Regions from separate parts of the Ruminococcus sp. AF17-1AC genome, predicted to be linked through region 1. Evidence: predicted binding sites of a transcription regulator. Region 1 holds the regulator's gene; the other holds the start of a gene.

Region 1 (8,922 bases):
CATTTCTCCCCAACAGGACAAGGAGGTCAGTATATGGATTATCTTATGCTTGTGGATAAATTCAATCCCATAGATATGGGATTTTACGATCGTGTGGAGTTGACAGAGGTGAACGGCAAGTTTATGGAATCTCAGGCAGGAAACAGGCTCAGGCTTCTGCTCAAAAAGGCGGAAGCTGACGGCATAAAGCTGAAAATTATTTCCGCCTATCGCTCTTTTGAATATCAGCAGATGCTTTGGGAGCGTGAAGTATCTCACGAAATGTGGGGCGGTCTGAGTTATGAAAAGGCTGTGGAAAAGGTGGGCAGAACTCTCGCTCTCCCCGGGTCAAGCGAACACAACACCGGGCTTGCTGTGGATCTCGGCAGAGAGGGTGACAATGATGTGAGCGAGGATTTTTACAAGACGCCTGAATCACGGTGGCTTTGTGCAAATGCCGCAGATTTCGGCTTTATCCTTCGCTATCCTCGCCTTAAAGAGCAGATGACCGGCATTGATTTTGAGCCGTGGCATTATCGTTATGTGGGCGTTGAAGCCGCTCGTATCATTGCAGAAGGCGGGCTTTGCCTTGAGGAATTTCTGCACTTTTACTCGGAAAAATATATCTGAAAATCCTGTGAAAATAATTGACAGAAAGAGCATTGTGTAGTATAATTATAACAAAGCTATGAGCGATAGCCGCAAGTTTTTGTATGCTATTGCGAAAGAAAGGAAGTTTTGTTATGTCAAACTATTCAAGAAAAAAGTCGTTCTGGACTTTAATGGGTGCGATGATACTTGTTGTTGCGTCAACTGCGCTTTTTGTATACAAATATTTTGAGGATAAGGAGCACGCCGAAAAGTGGAAAGACTATGACGAGTGCGGTATACAGTAAATAACAGACAGCTTTAAAGGCACTGCTTTTTGTGAGCAGTGCCTTTGTATATCAACACAATTCATTGATGTAAAGTTTATCGAAATCGCTGAAAAAGCGTGCTTGCACTTGAAATGCGGTTTGAAATGTGATATAATAGTCGTAATGACCTGATGACAAACTTGTTCTAGGGAGGGACGTTATAATGCAGATAAGAGAATCAGCTGAAAATTATCTCGAAACGATACTTATTCTCAGCCAGCGCAAGGGCAAAGGCGAGGTAAGAAGCATAGATATAGTAAACGAACTTGAGTTTTCAAAGCCGAGCGTAAGTGTGGCAATGAAAAATCTCCGTGAGAACGGCTATATAACTGTTGACAAGGACGGTTATATTCGTTTGACAGACAAGGGCTTGGAGATAGCCGAGAAAATGTATGAGCGTCATACGTTGCTTTCACAGTGGCTCATAAAGCTTGGTGTTGACGAGAAAGTTGCAGTAGAGGACGCTTGCCGTATGGAACACGTTATCAGTGCGGAGTCCTTTGCGGCTATCAAAAAGCACACAGGTATGGCTTGATAAGATGATAATTGCCGTGGGTCTTCCTGCGGCATTTTTTATTGCAAACAAAAAGGGAGAACAGCTTTGTGCCGTTCTCCTTTTTGTTATTTGAATTTGTCTTTGAGCTTGTCAAAGAATGTTTTGCGCTTTGCGTAGTTCTTTTCACCGAGGGACTTTTCGTAGTCACGGAGCTTTTCTTTCTGCTCTTTGGTCAGATTGCGTGGAACTTCAACTGTTACACGAACGTAGTGGTCGCCGTGGTCGTTTCTGTTTACCTTCTTTATGCCCTTGCCTCTCAGGCGGAACACTGTGCCTGTCTGTGTACCCTCCGGCACTGTGTATTTTACCTTGCCGTCAACTGTAGGAACTGTTATCTCGTCACCGAGAGTAGCCTGTGCATAAGTAAGCGGTATCTCTGTCCATACGTCATAGCCGTCACGTTCGAAAATAGGGTCAGGTCGAACTGTAATGTTGATGTGCAGGTCGCCGTTAGGACCTCCGTTTATACCGCAGTTGCCCTCACCGCCTACTCTAAGTGTCTGACCATCGTCGATGCCAGCAGGAACGTTTATCTCCTTTTCAGATACCTTCTTTACTCTGCCCTGACCGTTGCAGGTATGACAAGGGTTGTCGATTATCTGACCCTTACCGCCACAGCGACTGCAAGTCGTGGTCTGAGCGATGTTTCCGAAAGGCGTTCTCTGTGTTATCCTTACTGTACCGGTGCCGTGGCAGTCAGGACAGGTCTTAGGTGAAGAGCCGGCGGCTGCGCCTGTGCCGTGACAGTCAGGACATTTTTCGGCTCTGTTTATGCGAATTTTCACGGTCTTGCCCTTGCAGGCTTCCATGAAGTCAAGAACAACGTTCGCTCTTATATCCTCGCCACGTCTTGGTGCGTTAGGGTTAGCAGAACGTCCGCCACCGAAGCCTCCGCCAAATCCACCGAAAATGGAATCGAAAATATCGCCCATATCGCCAAATCCGCCGAAGCCTCCTGCACCTGCTCCGCCGCCTGCACCGTAGTTCGGGTCTACGCCTGCGTGACCAAACTGGTCATATCTTGCTCTTTTATCTTTATCTGAAAGCACCTCATAAGCTTCATTTACTTCCTTGAACTTTTCCTCGCACGCTTTGTCGCCGGGGTGAAGGTCAGGGTGATACTGCTTTGCAAGCTTACGGAATGCCTTTTTTAATTCATCGTCTGTGGCAGTTTTAGAAACGCCAAGCACTTCATAGTAATCTCTTTTTTCAGCCATATAAACGCCCATGCTCTGTAAGCTGCAGATCGTGAAAGTCTTGGGGCATGGGCTTGCCTCCTTTTTGTAAGTATAGTCCTTTCACGCTTTTCACACAGCCTTTTAATACGGCAATAGCCCCTGCTCGGAAAATCGGAGCAGAGGCAGCCGTTATGATTTATTCTGCGTCAGTAAATTCAGCGTCTATAACGTCGTCGCCGCCGTTGTTTGAAGCGCCGCCGTTGCTGCCGCCATTTGCTCCGCCCATGTTGTTAGGGTCAAAGCCTGCGGCACCGCCTGCTGCCTGCTGTGCCTGTGCAGCCTGCTGATATACCTTAGTTGCAACGCCCTGGAATGTTTCCTCAAGCTCCTTGTGCTTAGCCTTGATAGTCTCGATATCAGTACCCTTGAGGGCTTCCTTAAGAGCGTCTATCTTAGCCTGACAAGCTGACTTGTCAGCAGCGTCTACCTTGTCGCCGAACTCGCCCAGTGACTTTTCAGCCTGGAAGCAAAGCTGGTCAGCAGCGTTTCTAGCGTCAACGTCCTCTTTCTTCTTAGCGTCCTCTGCTGCGAATGCCTCAGCTTCCTTGACAGCCTTATCTATATCGTCCTTAGACATATTTGTTGAAGAAGTGATAGTGATGTTCTGCTCCTTGCCTGTGCCAAGATCCTTAGCAGAAACGTGTACGATACCGTTAGCGTCGATATCGAATGTTACCTCGATCTGTGGAACGCCTCTTGGAGCAGGAGCGATTCCGTCAAGTCTGAACATACCGAGCTGTTTGTTGTCCTTAGCGAACTCACGCTCACCCTGAAGTACGTTGATATCAACAGCTGACTGATTATCAGCGGCAGTTGAGAATATCTGTGACTTCTTTGTAGGTATAGTTGTGTTTCTCTCGATGATCTTTGTGCAGATACCGCCCATTGTTTCAAGACCAAGTGACAGTGGAGTTACATCGAGGAGGAGCAGACCGTCCTTAACGTCGCCTGCAAGTACACCGCCCTGATATGCAGCGCCAAGTGCTACGCACTCATCCGGGTTGATGCCCTTGAATGGCTCTTTGCCAAGGAATTTCTTAACAGCTTCCTGAACGGCTGGTATTCTTGAAGAACCGCCGACCATAAGGACTTTCTGGAGGTCGTTAGCTGACAGACCTGAGTCTGAAAGTGCCTGACGAACTGGTCCCATTGTTGACTCAACAAGGTCTGCTGTCATTTCGTTGAACTTAGCCTGTGTAAGTGTCATTTCAAGATGCTTTGGACCTGTAGCGTCTGCTGTGATGAATGGGAGAGAGATAGTTGATGAAGCAGTAGAAGAAAGCTCTATCTTAGCCTTTTCAGCAGCTTCCTTGAGTCTCTGCATTGCCATTTTATCTCCTGAGAGGTCAACGCCCTCAGTCTTCTTGAACTCTGCGATCATCCAGTCGATAATTCTCTGGTCGAAGTCGTCGCCGCCCAGGTGGTTGTTACCTGCTGTAGCAAGAACTTCTGTAACACCGTCGCCCATTTCGATGATAGATACATCGAACGTACCGCCGCCAAGGTCATAAACCATTACCTTCTGATCATCTTCCTTATCGATACCGTAAGAAAGTGCAGCGGCTGTTGGCTCATTGATGATTCTCTTTACTGTCAAACCTGAGATCTGACCTGCGTCCTTAGTAGCCTGTCTTTGTGCGTCTGTGAAGTAAGCAGGAACTGTGATAACAGCCTCTGTTACCTTTTCACCCAGATAAGCCTCAGCGTCAGCTTTCAGCTTCTGGAGTATCATAGCTGAGATCTCCTGTGGAGTGTAATCCTTGCCGCCCATGTGAGCCTTGTAGTCAGAGCCCATATGTCTTTTGATAGAAATTACAGTGTTGTCATAGTTTGTAACAGCCTGTCTTTTTGCTACCTGACCGATAAGTCTGTCGCCGTTCTTTGAAACGCCAACTACTGACGGAGTTGTTCTTGCACCCTCACTGTTAGGGATAACAACGGCTTCGCCGCCCTCCATAACTGCTACACAAGAGTTTGTTGTACCTAAATCTATACCGATGATTTTGCTCATAAGATCAAGTCCTTTCAAAATTTACTTAATTTATATCAAGACCTTAAGTCCCGATGTCTTTGTTTATGGGTTTGCTACTATTACCATTGCGTGTCTTATGACCTTGCCGCCTATGGTGTAGCCGTTTTGAAGCACCTGCGCCACAATATTTTCACCGAGGTCAGGGTCGTCAACTGTGCTGACCGCCGTTGCAACGTTCGGGTCAAATTCCTTGCCTGCAAGCTCCATGACCTCAACGTTGAGCTTTTTCAGAGCGTCGCTGAACTGATTGAATATCATTTCAACGCCCTGTTTATAAACTGCGTCCTGAGTTTCTGTGCCTAACGCTCTTTCAAAGTTATCAAACACCGGCAGGAAGCCGTTTATCACATTTCCCTTTGCTGTGTCTGTAAGCTCCAGTCTTTCTTTTGCGCTTCTTTTTCTGAAGTTATCATATTCAGCCATAAGTCTGAGATACTTGTCATTTGCTTCGGCAAGCTCTTTTTTCAGCTTTTCTGTTTCGCTCTCCTCCGCCTTTTTCTCTGTATCCTCAGTGGCATTCTCTGCGGTATCCGCCGCTTCTTTTACTTCTTCGCTTTCAGCAGAGGTGTTTTCCTCTTTTTCAAGCTCGGTGTCCTTTTCAGTTTCCTTACTCAATTTACGCCGCCTGCCTTCCTTTTTATTCATTTTCGTCATCTTCTTTGTTTTGCTCTTGTGGCTTTTCGGATATCATTTCCGATATCTTTCCTGTGAAATACTCGAGATATGGGATAAACTTCGCATAGTCGAGCCTCATAGGACCTATAAGCCCCAGCGCACCTGCTGTTTTGCCGTCCTTTGAGAACGGAGCTGTTATAATAGAGGAGTTGTGGATAACAAACCCGTCACGCTCAGGGGAGAACATAACGTGAAGCCCTGAGAACGTATCGTCAATAAATCCTTTAAGCTCCTTCTGATTATCGAGAAAGCTTATTATCTCATTTTGGTTGAAATCCTTGCAGGTGAGAAGATTACTCTGACCTTTGATAGACACGCTGCTCATTTCCTTTGTCATCTTCATTATCTCGGAAACAAGCGGTGAAAGGGTCATCATGTACGTTCCCATTGCTTCTGTGAGCTTTTCAAGATAAGCGTCCGAAAGACTGTCGATAGGCACGCCGTTGAGATTTTCCTTTACGAAGTTATCAAAAAACTCAAGCTGATCCTGACTGAGGTCGAACTCCAATCGGCAAACCTTATTCTTAATAGAGCCGTTGGACGTTATCATCAAAATAACGTACATTCTCTTTCCTGTAGGTATTACCTCTACCTTTGAGATAAGCGAGAACTTTGGCGTTGCGTTTGCGACCACCGCCGCACATTTCGTAAGATCCGCCAATGCCATTGAAGCCTTGTTCACAAGGTCTTCCTCTGTGACATATTCCTGCGGTATCATTGAATCCAGCATCTTCTTTTCATTTGCTGTAAGCTGGTTTTGCTCCATGAGCTGGTCAACATAAAGCCTGTAGCCCTTATATGTTGGTATTCTGCCTGCGGAGGTGTGTGGCTGCTCGAGATAGCCTTGCTTCTCAAGCTCTGCCATTTCATTTCTTATGGTCGCTGAGGACGCTTTGACGTGAGCCATTATCGCCTTTGAGCCTACAGGCTCGCCTGTTACGATATATTCATTGACTACCGCTGAAAGTATTTTCAGCTTGCGGTCGTCCATTTGCTCACCACCCGTTCTTCTTGTTAGCACTTATTGTATTTAAGTGTTAGCACTCTTTCTTCTCGAGTGCTAAGTATAGTTTATACCCTTTTGACGATTTTGTCAAGGGGTTTAAGACTATTTTTCTCACAAATTTCAAAAATATTTGAACTTCTTTTCCGTCATATTGCACAACGCTTTGCTGAAAATGCAAAAAAAGCGGGCAGACCGCAGTGGTCTGTCCGCCCGATGTTGGAAAAAGATCAGATAAAATTATTCTTTTGTATAAGCAGAAAGATCAGGAACAGCAAGTAGGCTGTCGTCCGCTTCGCCTATGGAATCTACAGTGAAGTAAACTGCACTTGATTCGTCAGCACCCTCTGGGAGCAGAACTACCTGCTTAAGGTCATATGTAGCACCGTCAAAGCCGTAAACTATCTGACCCTCACCGCCTGAAACACTGCTGTCGAGGTTATAATACTCTTGAACAACGTTTGTTGTTGTGTCAATATATGCGTGGTCAAAATCGAGGGTCGCGCCGAAAAGAATGTCGGCTGACTTCCACTGATTTCCGTCGTCGTTCTCAATGCTGTAGGTGGTCGTGCCTTCTGAAACGTTGTAAAGCTTTCCGTCGCCAGGGCAAACTGTGTATGACTTCATGCCCTGAACTGTGAGTGCCTGATAAGCCTTGCCGTCCTTTATGCAGATAGCATACTTTGTGCCGTTGTTTGACATCTGACCTGTAAGGTTCGCAAGATAGTTGCCCTCATACTTGTCTTTCATCTGCTCGAAAGCTCTGAAATCACCGTCAACGTCATAATCTGTTGTGCCTGCGCTTGTGGAAGTGCTGTCAGCGGAGCTTTCGTCTGCTGTGCTTTCAACAGGAGCAGCCGATTCTGCGGCAGCCGTCGTTGTAGTAGTTGTTTCAGCCTTTGAAGAGCTTGCAGTATCGCTCTCCGAGCAGCCTGCCATTGCTGTACACATTGCCAAAGCTGCAATAATAGTTACCATTTTCTTGTTCATAATATTTTGCCTCCGAAAAATGACAAGAATTACTCGGCTGACTCAGCGCCTGACTCAACATCGAGTTCAGCGTCATAAGGGATATCGTCAGTGCTCATATCGAAAGACTGCTCTGTCCAACTGTCAAAATCGTCAGGGAGTTTGACTTCAACGTTTTCAGTTGTGAATGAGTTTACTGTAACAGTAGTCGTTGAGCCGTCAGAGATAGTTTCTATCTTAACAATATCCTTTGTGTCAGCATTGAAGTAATACTTGAATGTTGTTGTGAAAGAATGATCGTCAGAATCGCTTGTGTCGAGAGTTACGCCTGATTCAAGCTCGATATCAGGATCTTCTGTGTTTTCAAAAGTTTCGCAGATAAGACCGTCGTCAGTTGTTTCAGAGCTTATGAACTTGTAGCTGTCGTTAATGCCGTAGCCTATTTCGCTCTTGAAGTCGTCGATAGATTCTTCCATATCAACAGTGTAATACGTTTTTGACTCGCTGTCAAGTGTGTACATAACTCCGTCGATACTATAGATATCCATATCCACGCCCATAAAGTTCATTTTCATGTGCATATTGCCGCCTGCTATCTCAACAACGGCTGATGAATTGTCATATTCGCTTGCCACTGTCATGTCGATAGCAAGGCTCTCGCCCTGTATCTTCTTTGTATACTGCGCTGTGAGAGTATCCTCGAGATCTGTGGCTGTGCCTGCTTCTGAAGCAGTTGACTCGTCAGCGGCTGCGCTTGTTTCTGCCTTTGATGTGCTGTCTGCTTTTGATGAGCTTGAAGAACTGCTGTCAGAACAGCCTGCCATTACTGCGCATGACATTATAAGTGAAACGAGAAGTGCAGTTATTTTTTTCATTATAAATACCTCTTTCTAAAATTTTAATAAATTATTATTGTTATATAACCTATACTCAAAACTATAACATATTTCACAAATAACGTCAATAGATTTTGTGAAATATTTTTCCCTTTTTGTATCGAACCACAAATCAGCAAAGCTAAGAATGCATGATTTAGGTATTTATAATCAAACATATTTGTGGTATAATGTGAATAGTAAGAATACAAGGAGCGAATTATGAGATACGATAATATACATAAAGGCAAATTTCTATCAAGACCGAACAGGTTTATCGCAAACGTTGAGATAGACGGCAAGTCTGAGGTCTGCCATGTGAAAAATACGGGCAGATGCAAAGAGCTTTTGATCGAGGGGTGTACTGTTTGGCTTGAGCATTCAGACAGTGCGTCAAGAAAGACCGCTTTTGACCTTGTTGCAGTGGAAAAAGGTGACAGGCTCATAAACATGGACAGCCAAGCCCCGAATAAGGCGGTAGGGGAGTGGCTGAGAGAGAACAGACCCTTTGGCGAGGGCTTCTCGGTCTATCCCGAAAAGAAATACGGCAATTCACGCTTTGATTTTTACTTAGAGTCGCAGGACAGAAAAATTTTCATGGAGGTAAAGGGCTGTACGCTGGAGAAAGACGGCGTTGTGCTTTTCCCTGACGCTCCTACCCTCCGTGGGGTGAAGCAT
Region 2 (8,922 bases), on a different contig from region 1:
TAACGTCATATAATGGCGGTGTGGAAAGGAAGTAAAATCATGGAAGAGTATAGCTACATATTGTTTATTGCACTTATACTGCTTTCGACCAAGATTCTCGGTCTTGTAACAAAGAAAATGAAACTGCCGCAGGTAGTCGGTGCGTTGTTGGCGGGCGTAATACTCGGACCTGCTGTTCTTAATGTTGTAAAAGAAACTGAGTTCATCTCAGAACTGTCAGAAATTGGCGTTATCGTGCTGATGTTCACCGCAGGACTTACAACAGACGTTAAGGAGCTTAAAAAGACTGGTAAAGCGTCATTCATAATCGCTCTTCTTGGCGTTATCGTACCACTGTTCGGCGGACTTGGACTTGCCGCTGCAATGGGCGTAGGCAAGGGCGATAAGCTCGCCTGCTCACCATTCCTGCAGCACCTTTTCATAGGCGTTGTGCTTACTGCAACATCAGTTTCTATCACAGTAGAAACTCTGAAAGAGCTTGGCAAGCTCTCTACAAGAGCAGGTAATGCCATTCTCGGTGCGGCTATCATAGACGATATCCTTGGTATCATCGCATTGACCCTTATCACAAGCCTTGCAGATACAAGCGTTCACGTTGCAACAGTTCTTATTAAGATAGTAGCGTTCTTTGCAGTGGCTATCGGCTGTACAGTGGTTTACCATGTTGTGTTCACAAAGTGGAGAAAAAGAGATAAAAAAGACCTTAGACGTCACGTTATCATTTCCTTCGTTTTCTGCCTGCTCATGGCGTATGTAGCAGAGCTTTTCGGCGTAGCAGATATCACAGGCGCATTTGTTGCAGGTCTTGCAATTTCAAGCGAAAAGGACGTAAAGTATATCTCAAACAGATTTGAAACACTTTCGTATATGTTCCTTTCACCAGTGTTCTTTGCAAGCATCGGTCTTACAATGAACGGTATCAACATGAACGGCAAAATGGTGCTGTTTACAGTTTTGCTCCTTGCTGTGGCAATAATCACAAAGATAATAGGCTGCGGACTAGGCGCAAAGGTTTGTAAGTATACAAATCAGGAAAGCTTGCAGATAGCAATGGGTATGATCTCACGAGGTGAGGTCGCACTTATAGTAGCGGCTAAAGGACAGAAGCTTGGACTTATGGGCGACGAAGTTTTCGCACCTATCATCATCATGGTGGTTGCAACAACGATAATCACACCGGTATTCCTGAAGTTTGTGTTTAAGGATAATCATGAAGAACACGTTGAGGACGAGCTTATGAAGTCTGTGGAGGGCTTCTCACAGTATGAACAGGAGCTGCAGGAACTCTCAAGAAAAGAAAAGTAATGAAAAAAAAGCAAAGAGCGGAGCAAAAAACTCCGCTCTTTTTTGTACAAAAAAATCCGCTGCCACGAATGATAGCGGATATGGGTGCAGGGGCACGCCCCTGCTTAAAGATTGAACATGATCTGATTGAGTACGCTCTCCAGATATTCCTGTCTGCCGCTTGAAAGTGAGTCTGTGACTTCGCCCTTCTCAACTGCATACTTCTCAAGGCTCTCCATGTCAGCCTTACCTGCAATGATGTCTGCACCAATGCCTGTTGTCCAGCTTGCATATCTGTCATCAACGAACTTGTCAAGTCTGCCGTCCTCAATGATCTTTGCAGCAGCCTTAAGACCAAGTGCAAATGTGTCCATACCTGCAATGTAGCTCAGGAAAATGTCTTCCATTGTGTATGAGCCTCTTCTTGCCTTAGCGTCAAAGTTCAGACCACCGTTTGTGAAGCCGCCTGCCTTGAGAACTTCGTACATACAAAGTGTAGCGTCATAAGCGTTTGTAGGGAACTGGTCTGTATCCCAACCGAGCAGTGGGTCGCCCTGGTTAGCGTCGATAGAACCGAATACACCGTTATCTCTTGCAACTCTCAGCTCATGCTGGAAAGTGTGCTGGGCAAGTGTAGCGTGGTTAGCCTCGATGTTCATTTTGAAGTCCTTGTCAAGACCATATTTTCTCAGAAAACCGAGAACTGTAGCTGTATCGAAATCATACTGATGCTTTGTAGGCTCCTTTGGCTTTGGCTCGATGTAGAAATCACCTGTGTAGCCCTTTGAACGAGCATAATCAACAGTCAGCTTCATAAGTCTTGCCATGTTGTCAAGCTCCAGACCCATGTTTGTGTTCAGAAGAGTCTCATATCCTTCTCTTCCGCCCCAGAAAACGTAGCCCTTACCGCCAAGCTTGATAGTAGCGTCAACAGCGTTCTTGATCTGTGCAGCCGCATAAGCAAAAACATCAGCAGAAGGTGATGTGCCTGCACCATGCATATATCTTGGGTGATCGAAGCACTTAGCAGTACCCCAAAGAAGCTTCTTAGTAGGGTCAGCAGCCATTTTTTCAGCTATGTAGTCAACTACCTCAGCAAGCTTTGCGTTAGTGGTGCCGAGATCACCGTACTCAGGAGAAAGGTCACGGTCATGGAAGCAGAAATAGTCGATAGAAAGCTTGTCCATTATCTCGAAAGCAACATCGACCTTCTTCTTAGCTCTTGCCTCAGGAGCAGCCTCGCCCCAAGTCTTGTCAGTAGTGCCGCAGCCGAACATATCAGTGCCGTCGCCGCCCATTGTGTGCCACCATGAAAGAGCGAACTTGAGCTGTTCTCTCATAGTCTTGCCCATTACAACCTCATCTGGGTTATAATACTTAAAAGAGAGGGGATTAGTTGAGTTTACACCCTCATACTTGATCTTTGGAATATCCTTAAAATACTCTGCCATAATTTTGACCTCCGAATATATTATTGTTTGATCTTAACGATTAAACGATTACAATACAATAATACACCAAATCGCACCTGTTTGTCAACTGTTTTTTATCAAAATTGCATATATTGATATATATTAAAATTGTGGGATAACTGCATAGACACACTATTTTTTCTCGTATTTTCATCAATATTTCTGTAATAATTTTCTGTAATAACTGCACAAATTTTGACAACTAAACTTGTGCAAACAAATGATTTATCTTTTAATTTGGCAACATTTCTGCAATTGTTGCATTTTTTATGCAACAAAAGAGGTGTTTTTCGTGTATAAGTAGAAAGCGTCTTAGATACTTGCGGGCACGTACAAGCCCTGCGACTTAGTGAATACGATGAGAGATTCTGGAACAGGCTGTAGAGTACTTGTATCAGGACGTGGGCGTGCATTGTGATATTTTGTGTATGCAACACCTAGGACATAATACCAAATGTCATACCCCGAACGTAACTTGAAAATCGAATATAAACGGCTGAAACACGAACCCAACGGCAACAAATCTGTAGGGGACGACGCCCTCGGCGTCCCGATATTCCTCACCCATTGAATTAACAGAGATTATCACAACAATGTCACCCCGAAAATAATTTGGCATCAATGATACAACAATTATGCGTTATTCCTCCGAACGGGACGCCGAGGGCGTCGTCCCCTACAATTATGGATACTGTTGATACGCATACCTCCATTGAATACATTTATCCCCACCCGAAAATCTGATTTCAGACCTGCAATACCCCCACAATAAATTGTACAATTTGCTCTCAAAATCATTTTGCAACTTAATAGATATTGTGCAACCCTACAAAAATCACATAAATGACCTTAAATGACTTGAATTTTGCGAAAAAGGTGCTAAAATATAATTAGCACTCAGAAAGACCGAGTGCTAACAATCCGATCGTGAGAGTGCTGAAAACATAGGTGCGACCACGAAGGATCCTAATTTAGCATATTAAAAGGTATTATAAAAGGAGGAACTTATCATGGCGATCAAACCATTGCAGGACAGAGTTGTAGTTAAGATGACAGAGGCTGAGGAAACCACAAAGAGCGGTATCATTCTCACAGGCTCAGCTAAGGAAAAGCCTGAGGTCGCAGAGGTAATAGCTGTAGGCCCTGGTAAAAAGGACGTTACTATGGGCGTTAATAAGGGTGACAAGGTGCTTATCTCTAAGTACAGCGGTACTAATGTTAAGCTGGACGGTGAAGAGTTCATTATCGTTAAAATGGACGACATTCTCGCAGTTGTTGACTAATTTCACTGCATTTTAAATAGTATATAAACGGAGGTAATTTACAATGGCTAAGGATATAATTTTTGGCGAAGACGCAAGAAAAGCTTTGCAGAGCGGTATCGACAAGCTCGCAAACACTGTTAAGATAACACTGGGACCTAAGGGCAGAAATGTAGTTCTTGATAAGAAGTACGGTGCTCCTCTTATCACAAACGACGGTGTTACTATAGCTAAGGAGATCGAGCTTGACGACCCATTCGAGAACATGGGCGCACAGCTTGTAAAGGAAGTCGCTACTAAGACTAACGATGCTGCCGGTGACGGTACAACAACAGCTACATTGCTTGCTCAGGCTCTTGTTAGAGAGGGTATGAAGAATATCGCAGCAGGTGCTAATCCAATGGTACTTAAAAAAGGTATGGATCAGGCTGTAGATACTGCTGTTGAAACTATCGTCGCTAACTCAAAGAAGATAGAAGGCTCTGATGAGATAGCTAGAGTAGGTGCTGTTTCTGCCGCTGATGAGAACATCGGTAAGCTTATCGCTGAGGCTATGGAAAAGGTAACTGCTGACGGCGTTATCACTCTTGAAGAGTCAAAGACTGCTGAAACTTACAGCGAAGTCGTTGAAGGTATGCAGTTCGACAGAGGATATATCGCACCTTACATGGTAACAGATACAGATAAAATGGAAGCTGTTCTTGATGACGCTTACATTCTTATCACAGACAAGAAGATCTCTAACATTCAGGAAATTCTTCCACTTCTCGAGCAGATCGTAAAGGCTGGCAAGAAGCTCCTTATCATTGCCGAGGACGTTGAGGGCGAGGCTCTTTCAACTCTTATCGTAAACAAGCTGAGAGGCACATTCACTTGCGTAGCTGTAAAGGCTCCTGGCTTTGGCGACAGAAGAAAGGAAATGCTTCAGGATATCGCTATCCTCACAGGCGGTCAGGTAATTTCATCTGAACTTGGTCTTGAACTCAGCGAAACAACTATGGAGCAGCTGGGCAGAGCAAGACAGGTAGTCGTTCAGAAAGAGAACACTATCATTGTTGACGGCGCAGGCAACAGCGACGATATCAAGGCAAGAGTTGGTCAGATCAAGTCACAGATCGAGAATACAACTTCTGATTTCGACAGAGAAAAGCTTCAGGAAAGACTTGCTAAGCTTTCAGGCGGCGTAGCTGTTATCAAGGTCGGTGCTGCAACTGAGGTAGAAATGAAAGAGAAGAAGCTGAGGATCGAGGACGCTCTGGCAGCTACAAAGGCAGCTGTTGAAGAGGGTATCGTAGCAGGCGGCGGAACAGCTCTTATCAACGCTATGCCAGCAGTTAAGAAGCTCGTTGACAAGCTCAGCGGTGACGAAAAGACAGGCGCTCAGATCGTTTACAAGGCTCTTGAAGAACCAGTTAGACAGATCGCAGTGAACGCAGGTCTTGAGGGCAGCGTTATCATAGACAAGATAATCCGTTCAAGAAAGGTCGGCTACGGCTTCAACGCTTATACTTCTGAGTATGTTGACATGATACCTGCAGGTATCGTTGACCCTACTAAGGTTACACGTTCAGCTCTCCAGAACGCAGCTTCTGTTGCTTCAATGGTGCTCACAACTGAGAGCCTTGTTGCAGACAAGAAGGATCCGCAGGCTGACGCTGCTATGGCAGCCGCAGCAGCAGGTGCAGGCGGAATGGGCGGTATGTACTAATAAGCTCCCATGACTAATATCTGATATAATTTACAGCCTCCGTAGTTATCCTGCGGAGGCTGTTTGTATGGAATGGGTAATATTTTATGATATAGTTTACAAAAATCAAATAATATCCTCGATGCTTTTGTAAGTAAAATCCAAAAGTATTGATTAATTAAATTAAATATATACATATTGTTGCAGACGTCCGCTTAAAATTAAAGCAAATTATGATATTTAATAAAAAGTTAAATAATTATTCACACAATGGGTTTGTGAATTTGTTATAATACTTATATCAATTTGAATAATTATTGTCTTTTGTTCAAATTTTCAGAAGTGTGAAAATTTGAAATAATGGGCATGAAAAGAAGTAAATAAACGAAAGGAAGATGAAATATGTCGCTTGGACGAGTATTGGTAGTAGACGATGATAAGAACATCTGCGAGCTGCTCAGGCTTTACCTTGAAAAGGAGGGCTATGGAGTAATACTTGCACATGACGGTGAGGAAGCAGTGGTAAAATTCAACGCTCTTAAGCCTGACATCATACTGCTTGACATTATGCTGCCTGGTATAGACGGCTGGCAGGTATGCCGTGAGATAAGAAAGAAGTCCAACGTGCCTATCATCATGATAACCGCAAAGGTAGAAACATTTGATAAGGTGCTTGGTCTGGAGCTTGGAGCTGACGACTATATCGTAAAGCCTTTCGATACAAAAGAAGTTATCGCAAGAATAAAGGCTGTTTACAGAAGAGTAGGTCAGTCATCAGGCGAAGCTGAGATAAAGGAAGTCAAGTATGACAAGCTTTCAGTCAATATGACAAGATATGAGCTGAGAGTAAACGGTCAGGTGCTTGACACACCGCCGAAGGAGCTTGAGCTTCTGTTCCACCTTGCTTCAAATCCGAACAGAGTTTATACAAGAGATCAGCTCCTTGATGAGGTATGGGGCTTTGAATATTACGGCGATTCGAGAACTATCGACGTTCACGTTAAGCGTCTGCGTGAGAAGCTTGAGGGCGTTTCTGACAAGTGGGCACTTAAAACTGTATGGGGCGTAGGATACAAGTTTGAAGTCGCTGAAACACCGCATGAGTAATCGTAAAAGCATATTCTTTAAATACTTTGTAATTTGTTCAGCAGTAATACTTATAAGCTTTGTGTGCTTAGGAACGGTATTACTGCTGGTTTCTTCAAGGTATTTTATTGACGAAAAAAAGAGCCTGTTGGAGAAAAACACCAAGGCTCTTGCTTTATATACGCAGGAAGAAATGCTGGCTCAGCCTGCCGACTGGAAAAAGTCGGTGACAGATGAGATGACGCAGTATTCAATGGCGTGCAACGCTGATTTTATCTTGTGCGACTCTACGGGAGCAGTGCTTGTGAACTCCAGTAAGGATCCTGTGTGCAGCCCTCATAATATATCTGTCCATGAGCTTGAAGCTTTTTCTGACAATTGCGAGTATGTTTATTCGGATCTCGGAGGAGCTTTCGATGCTATATATCATGTGATAGGTAAGTCGTTCAAAGCGAATGGACCTGAATATTATGTGCTTGCATTCAGTTCAAAGGCGGCTCAGGACGACTATACCTACAACATAATGGAAATATTTATAGTTTCCGCTATAATAGTTCTGGTCATAGTAATGTTTCTGGTATATTTCATGACGCTGAAGCTTACAGAGCCTATAAAAGAGATAGCGGAAGTATCAAAGAAGATAGGAGCAGGAGATTTTTCCGTCACCCTGCCTGATTATTCTACCTCGGAGCTTGAACAGCTCAGCAACGCTTTCAACGATATGGCGGCCAGCCTGAAAAGCTATGACACCATGCGAAACAGCTTCCTTGCGAACGTTTCTCATGAGCTTAGAACGCCTATGACGTCTATAGGCGGTTTTGTGGACGGCCTGCTTGACGGCACCATACCAAAGGAGCAGGAGAGATATTATCTTAAAATAATTTCCTCTGAGGTACACAGACTTGCAAGGCTCGTAAGAAGTATGCTCAATCTTGCAAAGATCGAGGCAGGCGAGCTTAAACCTAATTTGCAGTATTTCTCTGTGCTTGAGCCGATAGTCGATACCCTTGTGACTTTTGAGCCAAGGCTTGAGGAAAAGCAGATAGAGATAAGGGGTCTTGACGTTGACAGAGTGACCCTTTATGCTGATAACGACCTTGTTCATCAGGTCATGTATAACCTCATAGAGAACGCCATAAAGTTCGTTGACAAGGGCGGTTATATAGAGTTTCACTTTGAGCCTGAGGGTAACATGACGAGCATTTCTATCAGAAACAGCGGTGAGGGTCTGTCTGAGGACGAGCTTCCGCTGGTGTTCGACAGATTTTATAAGACCGATAAGTCAAGAGGACTTGACAAGACGGGCGTTGGATTGGGACTTAATATCGTGCGTTCTATCATAAAGCTCCATGGGGGCAAGATAATGGTACGAAGCGTTAAGAACGAGTATACGGAATTTGTGTTCACGCTGCCTAACAAGGCGGAGGGCGACTAGGAGGCTCATATGGAGCAGTTTGAAGAGCAGCCTTGTCTGCATGATGAAAATGAAGATACAGCCCAAGAAACCGGGCGTTACAAGCTGCCTGAGGGTGCGGTAGCCGCCCACAAGGTGGACGAAGATTTTTGGTCGGCTGTTGATTCGGCAAGAAAAAGAAGCCGCCGCAGAGAGCGTATGCGCCATGCAGCTGCAAGGCTGTGCTTTATGGTGCTTTTTGTAGGCATCGGAATAGCCATATCAATAACCTCCATAAGGGGAAGCGGCTGGGTGAGAAATCTTGTTACAGGGGATGAGAAGATAAGCTTTACGCTTCCTGTGGCTGACAAGCCGAAGCTTGATGATGAATTTTATCAGGCTGACGGAAGATACACTGCCGAGGGTATCGCAAAGGGGTTTTCTCCTGCTGTGGTATCTATAGAGGTTTACAAAAATTCGGGTGGATATGTTGCGGCAGGTCAGGGCAGTGGCGTTATAATGTCCGCTGACGGATATATCGTCACAAATGCCCATGTTGTAAATGCGGCGGAGTCGGGTATAAAAGTTGTTCTAAGCGACAATTCGGAGTATGAAGCCAAGGTGGTGGGGCAGGACTCTGCCACGGATATAGCGGTGATAAAGATACAGGCACAGGGCTTGCAGGCGGCTGAGTTCGGTGATTCAACTCAGGTGAATGCAGGTGAAGAGGTGGTCGCT

What was found. The regulator HrcA, encoded in region 1, represses chaperone genes, less so after heat shock. The targets are predictions, from matches to a motif close to TGTTAGCACTCNNNNNNNNNGAGTGCTAACA.
Region 2: DWW81_RS00255 (co-chaperone GroES) is a predicted target of HrcA. The motif match lies at 3,645-3,675, and genes of this name have one in related genera.

Annotation. Positions count from the first base shown of each region.
Region 1 is NZ_QTWZ01000010.1:39,089-48,010, reverse strand. Features, by position in the region: gene DWW81_RS08195 (M15 family metallopeptidase) at 34-609, shown strand; gene DWW81_RS08190 (hypothetical protein) at 723-875, shown strand; gene DWW81_RS08185 (metal-dependent transcriptional regulator) at 1,060-1,431, shown strand; gene dnaJ (molecular chaperone DnaJ) at 1,518-2,669, opposite strand; gene dnaK (molecular chaperone DnaK) at 2,827-4,701, opposite strand; gene grpE (nucleotide exchange factor GrpE) at 4,765-5,367, opposite strand; gene hrcA (heat-inducible transcriptional repressor HrcA) at 5,360-6,418, opposite strand; gene DWW81_RS08160 (hypothetical protein) at 6,641-7,390, opposite strand; gene DWW81_RS08155 (hypothetical protein) at 7,420-8,244, opposite strand; gene sfsA (DNA/RNA nuclease SfsA) at 8,467-8,922, shown strand, end outside.
Region 2 is NZ_QTWZ01000001.1:55,209-64,130, reverse strand. Features, by position in the region: gene DWW81_RS00265 (cation:proton antiporter) at 40-1,305, shown strand; gene xylA (xylose isomerase) at 1,410-2,735, opposite strand; gene DWW81_RS00255 (co-chaperone GroES) at 3,767-4,039, shown strand; gene groL (chaperonin GroEL) at 4,083-5,726, shown strand; gene DWW81_RS00245 (response regulator transcription factor) at 6,108-6,812, shown strand; gene DWW81_RS00240 (HAMP domain-containing sensor histidine kinase) at 6,805-8,226, shown strand; gene DWW81_RS00235 (trypsin-like peptidase domain-containing protein) at 8,236-8,922, shown strand, end outside.